Regions from separate parts of the Tindallia californiensis genome, predicted to be linked through region 1. Evidence: riboswitches for the same ligand, from Rfam matches in the RefSeq annotation. Region 1 holds a riboswitch; the other holds the start of a gene.
What was found. A riboswitch is a leader RNA that binds a small molecule or an ion and turns the genes downstream of it on or off. The one in region 1 is predicted to bind FMN.
Positions count from the first base shown of each region.

Region 2: another riboswitch for FMN. It lies ahead of BLV55_RS04630 (ECF transporter S component); the one in region 1 lies ahead of ribD (bifunctional diaminohydroxyphosphoribosylaminopyrimidine deaminase/5-amino-6-(5-phosphoribosylamino)uracil reductase RibD).

Region 1 covers NZ_FNPV01000001.1:275,325-278,449, forward strand. Annotated here, with positions in the region: gene BLV55_RS01290 (bifunctional 3,4-dihydroxy-2-butanone-4-phosphate synthase/GTP cyclohydrolase II) at 1-47, opposite strand, end outside; gene BLV55_RS01295 (riboflavin synthase) at 61-702, opposite strand; gene ribD (bifunctional diaminohydroxyphosphoribosylaminopyrimidine deaminase/5-amino-6-(5-phosphoribosylamino)uracil reductase RibD) at 687-1,805, opposite strand; FMN riboswitch at 1,924-2,040, opposite strand; gene recO (DNA repair protein RecO) at 2,099-2,839, opposite strand; gene era (GTPase Era) at 2,851-3,125, opposite strand, start outside.
Region 2 covers NZ_FNPV01000003.1:118,300-121,424, forward strand. Annotated here, with positions in the region: gene tsaB (tRNA (adenosine(37)-N6)-threonylcarbamoyltransferase complex dimerization subunit type 1 TsaB) at 1-106, opposite strand, end outside; gene tsaE (tRNA (adenosine(37)-N6)-threonylcarbamoyltransferase complex ATPase subunit type 1 TsaE) at 103-561, opposite strand; gene BLV55_RS04630 (ECF transporter S component) at 633-1,403, opposite strand; FMN riboswitch at 1,398-1,520, opposite strand; gene BLV55_RS04635 (Tex family protein) at 1,558-3,125, opposite strand, start outside.

The sequences.
Region 1 (3,125 bases):
CCTTCTTTAATTTCTTTTATCGCTTTTTCTATGCTATCAAATTTCATATTATTTCTCCTTTCAAAATCCGTACCTTTGAAGTTTTTCTACGGTTATCCCTGTATTTTCTGATTCTTTTCCCATCATTAATTTCTCAACATATTTTCCGATAATATCACACTCCAGGTTAATAACAGCGCCTATGTCTTTTTCCGTAAGAATGGTCATTTCTGCTGTATGAGGTATGATGGAGACCGCAAAAGCATCCTTCTCTACTTTTGCAACGGTTAAACTCGTTCCATCCATAGCGATGGATCCTTTGTGTACGATGTATCGCATGATTTCTGTTGTGGTTTTAATATAAATCCAAATAGCGTTTTTTTCCTGATATTTTTTAATCATCGTGCCAATACCATCAATATGACCTGTTACAATATGACCACCTAACCTACCATTAACCGGAAGAGCTCTTTCCAAGTTTACTTTTTTTCCAGGCTTGGCTTCACTTAAACTGGTGCTTCTTATGGTTTCCGGCATAACATCTGCTTCCATTTGACCGGCTGTGAAGTTGGTAACTGTCAGGCATACTCCATTTACAGCAATACTATCTCCTAGTTGCACATCTTGTAGCACTTTTTGACACTTTATTTGAAGACTAATGCGATTTTGTTGACTTACCAAGTTAACCACTTCGCCAATTTCTTCCACTATTCCGGTAAACATTTCTCTGCTCCTTTCATGTAGCCAGTCATTAGCCAGTCTTCGCCAAGCTGGATAGTTTCCATTTCCGTTATAGGCAGTGCCTCTTTCATATGAAGGATACCTTCTCCTCCAATAGGTCCAGGTGCTTTGTTTCCACCGATTATTTTAGGTGCGATATACCATAATAGCTTATTGATCATTTTTTCAGATATAAAAGATGCCATCACACGGCTTCCGCCTTCTACTAACACGCTGTCTACTTCTTTTGATGCGAAATAATCGATTAATGATTGAATATCAACCTGACCCTGTTTATGAGGAAATCGGACTACTTCAACTCCTTCTAGCAACAGTTTTTTTTCAAGATCCACTGGCATTTGATCCGTTGTTGCAACCATTGTTTTTATTTCTTTTGCCGTTGAAACTAGCGTTGATGTTAGTGGGATATTCCCTTTACTGTCTAAAACCACTCGGAGTGGCTGATTTACTTTATCCAGAGGCAGTCGTACCGTCAGTTGCGGATTATCAGCTATCACGGTATTCACTCCCACCAGAATGGCCGAAACTCTTTGTCTCACCCAATGTGCATGATTCCTTGCTTCTTCTCCTGTAATCCATTGTGAATGCCCTTGCTTTGTTGCAATTTTCCCATCTAAGCTCATAGCTGCCTTTGCGATCAGGTAAGGTTTTTTTTCTGTGATATAGTGCATAAATATTTCGTTTTGTTTTCTTGCTTCTTTCTCCATCACGCCAGTTATTACTTCAATGCCTGCTTTTCGAAGCATTTCTTCTCCTTTGCCGGCCACTTTTTCATTGGGATCTCCGGCAGCAATAATCACTTTTTCAACCCCGGCTTTAATGATTGCTTCCGCACAAGGAGGGGTTTTGCCGTAATGACTGCAAGGCTCTAAGGTTACATACATAGTACTTCCTGCTGAAGCGTCTCCTGCCTTCTTTAACGCATTTATTTCCGCATGAGGGCCACCTGCATATTCATGATATCCTTTTGAGATCAATTGGTCTTCTTTGGTAATAACAGCGCCAACCAAAGGATTTGGATTGGTATTCCCCCATCCTTTTTCAGCCATTTTGAGTGCTTCTTTCATCCATTTTTCATGTGGCATTACCCGTCCTCCCTGTTATTTTTCATTTGTTTAGCAACACACTATTTTTTGCTACAAAAAAAGTTCCCGAACAAAATGCGTTCAGGAACGTAAGGATACAAAAATCATACCTACTATGCTCATACTTCTTTCATCCAGACTTTAACTGTCGGCTCCGGAATTTCACCAGATCAGCCAATATGGCTCGCGGGCTTTAACCGCCGGTAAGGAATTACACCTGTCCCTGAAGTTATTTTATTGTTATGAAAACATTTTACCAAACTCAAAAAAAATGTCAATCTATCTTTACTTTTCTAATCCGGCAAATGACGTAAGCTTTTCGGTGCAAAATAATCAAAATGGTAGCGAATATATCCTTCTATCAGTTGTTGCAGTTCTTTGTTGATATCTTCCGGTACGGTTAACCGAGCCGCCGCTTTAAGGTCATGCTGCAGATAAAACCGTGCTAACTTTACGATTTGACAGGAAACAGGTTTCAGATCTTTTGCCTCGTGATCTTTGCTTGCACACACCATACCTCCCTGAGAGTTGCTGAAAAAAGGCATTGAATCGGATAAGCGGCTCCCACACAGAGAACAGGAAATAAAGTTGGGCTGATATCCATAGCTCGTTAACATCTTCAACTCAAAAGCCCTAATCAAAGAATCTATCTTAGTCTCTTCTCGGCACATTAAGGTTAAGGTGTTACCAAAGTTTGAAAAAGCATCGCTGTTTCCTTGTCCTTCTAAGGCTTCCAACATAACCAGTTCAACACTGTAAGCTGCAAAAGCTAAGCGGTAATAGTCTTCTCTTAATGGATAAAAACTATGTCGGACTTCCACCTGGCTAACCGTATACATATTTTTACCTTTATAGAGCAAAAACTCAGCGTGGGTAAAAGGTTGTACGCCAGCCAGCATTTTACTTTTTGGTTTTCGAGAACCTTTTGCAATCGCACTCATTTTTCCGTGTTGCCGACTATATAGTGTCAGCAAACTATCCGCTTCTCGATATTTTTGACTCTTGAGAACAAAAGCTTCCGTACTTAATAACATCGATTTCACCTTTACTCTTTATACCCAAGATCTTTCAGTATATTATCCTGATCTCGCCATCCTTCTTTGACTTTTACCCATAACTCCAGGTGGACCTGATGGCCCAATAAATCTTCAATATCTTTTCGTGCCGCTTTTCCGATACCTTTAAGTTTCCTGCCATTTTTCCCAATAATAATCCCTTTATGAGATTTTTTCTCACAAAAGATAGCTGCTTGTATTTCCGTAAGGTTTTTTTCTTCCCGATAGGTCATTTTTTCTGTTATAACAGCAACGCCATGAGGAA
Region 2 (3,125 bases), on a different contig from region 1:
AGTGAGTTTTCTTATAATGTGTACGTATTTCTCCTACCAGCCGGTTTTTTTCCATTAATGCTACGGCTGCAACCATCGAGCTACTTTCCATTGCCAAACATTTCATGATGCTACCAGCCCTTTCAGCTTAAGTTCATTAAAATCACCTAATGGGATAAAGCAAATCTTTCGTTGGTCGCTGTCCAGCCATCTTATCTCAATTTGCAACCGCTTATCCGGCAAATAAGCTTCCACCATATCCGCCCACTCCACCACAGAAATGCCATCTCCATCAAAGTATTCTTCTGCTCCCAGATCATTGAATTCCTGAGGGTCATTCATTCGATAGACATCAAAATGATAGACGGGCACATTGCCCTCATACTCCTGTAACAGGGTAAAGGTGGGACTCGTAATATCTTCCTTTACTCCAAGAGCAGCCCCTAAGGCTTTTGTAAACGTAGTCTTTCCTGCACCTAAATCGCCCCTAAGGCCGATAATATCTCCCGGTTCAAGGTTGCTTGCCAGCTTTTCAGCTAAGGCTTCTGTTTCTCGTTGGTTATTCACTTTCACGCATATCATCTGTATGACTTCTTCCCTTCATCAAGCACAGGCATCTGTCCTGTTTTCTATTCATCTTCCGTTTCCTGAATTTACATTTTCAGCAGTGGTGATATTTTTTTATATAACAGTAAGGTGAACACAGCAATCATAGTTCCCTTAAAAATATTAAAAGGCGTCACCCCATAAATCACCAAGCTTCGTACGTCTACAATACGGCTATTAGCAACATTTCCCATCTCAATAATCGCATCAATGGGCATAAACTGTGAATACATTGGTATTAACACAAAATAGTTAGCAACCGCTCCTAAGACAGCCATAATCAGTGTTCCTACCGCCACTCCTATAACGGCATGTTTCCGATCCTTTTTGTAATGATAAATCAAGGCTGCCGGCACCACATAAAATACGCCGATAATAAAATTCGCTAATTCTCCTACGCCTCCAGACCAGCTTTTTGTGATAAAGTGAAGTAAAGCTTTCACAAATTGGATCATTACCCCCGCCATAGGTCCCATGGCAAAAGCACCTATCAAGGCTGGCAGATCACTAAAATCCAACATTAAAAACCCAGGAAAAATGGGAAGCCCAAATTCCAGAAACATTAGAATATACGCAATAACCGCTAAAACGGCTATTCTAGTGAGATGCCTGGTTGTCATTTTATTTTTTGATCTTCTTTTACTGCTTCCTACAATTTCAATGGTTTTTTCCATAAGAACCCCCGTAAAGATAATTGGTAGTTGATGGCTGATCATTACCTTCAAGTACTCTAAAGAGTACAAGAACTGACAATCAAAGGATAAAAAAGACGCCCAAATTTCTTCAGGCGCCAGGTTTGAACAATCTATCCATACCATCTTCTCGCATCCAGACTATACTGTCGGCTCCGGAATCACACCGGATCAATCGATCTAAGTGATCGACTCGCGGACTATACCGCCGGTCGGGAGTTTCACCCTGCCCTGAAGATTATAAATTTATTATACGTTATCGCAAAACAATTGACAAGGTTTATTCCTGAGGAACTCCCTTCATCGTTAAACCGATGCGTTGTTTTTTTACGTCTACCTCCAATACTTTCACCCGTACTACATCACCGACAGCCACCACATCCAGCGGATGCTTTACAAATCCATTGCGAAGCTGAGAAATATGAACCAGCCCATCTTGCTTTACTCCTATATCCACAAAGGCACCAAAGTCGATAACGTTGCGAACCGTTCCCGTCAGCTCCATTTCAGGCTCTAAATCTTCCATCTTCATCACATCAGTTCTGAAAACTGGTTTAGGTAATTCTTCCCTAGGATCTCGTCCTGGCTTTTTTAGTTCCTTTACCATATCTTCCAATGTCGGAATGCCAATTTCCAATTCTTCCGCCAGTCTTTCCAAGTGAAGCCCCGACAGTTTTTCTTCCAAAACCCGTTGCCCCTCCGCTGTAAGATCCTGTACCGATAGTCCGGTTTTTTCCAACAGTTTTTTTGCCGCTTCATAGGATTCCGGATGCACGCCTGTTTTTTCAAGAGGGTTTTTCCCTCCTCTTATTCTCATAAAACCAGCACATTGCTGATAAGCAGCGGGTCCCAACCGAGAAACCTTTAAGAGCTGCTTTCGTTCTTGAAAAGAACCAATTTCATTTCGATAGATGACCATATTTTCCGCCACCGCTTTACTGATCCCTGCTACATATTGCAACAAGGAAGGTGATGCTGTATTAACATCTACGCCTACCCGGTTTACGCAGTCTTCCACCACTCCGGATAATCTTTCACCAAGTTGTTTTTGATTGACATCATGCTGATACTGGCCGACGCCTATGGCCTTCGGTTCTATTTTTACCAGCTCTGCCAGAGGATCCTGAAGCCTCCGGGCAATAGAAACCGCTCCACGTAATGAAACGTCCAGTTCCGGAAACTCTTTGGTTGCCAGTTTAGAGGCCGAATATACAGAAGCGCCTGCTTCACTGACGATAACATAGGCTACTTCATGAGAAAAATCCGGTATAAGAGAAGCAACAAACTGCTCTGTTTCCCGGGATCCGGTACCGTTTCCTATCGCTATCACGCTTACATCATGTTTTTTCACAAATTCTTTGATGACCTCGGCTGATTTAACAAATTCATTTTGTGGCGGTACCGGAAAAATAGTGGCTGTATCCAGTAATTTTCCAGTCTCATCTACTACCGCCAGTTTGCAGCCAGTCCGATAGGCCGGATCAATACCTAGTACCCGTTGTCCAGCTACAGGCGGCTGCATTAAAAGGCCGCTCATATTTTTTCCAAACAACTGAATTGCCGCCGCTTCTGCCCGTTCCGTCAGTTCAGCTCGTAATTCTCGCTCCAGCGATGGTTGTAACAACCTTTTCCAGGTATCTGCTGCAATTTCTTGATAGGTTTCATTTCGAGGGTCTTTTTCAGAGCAGCATAAGGTTTTTTCCAACTGAGCCACCATTTCTAGCTCTGGTGCGGCCAGTTGGATTTTAAGTGCCTCTTCTTTTTCTCCCCGATTAGCCGCCAAAATCCGATGATCCGGAATTTTTTTAACCGGCTCTGTATAATCATAATACATTTCATAAACAGTTT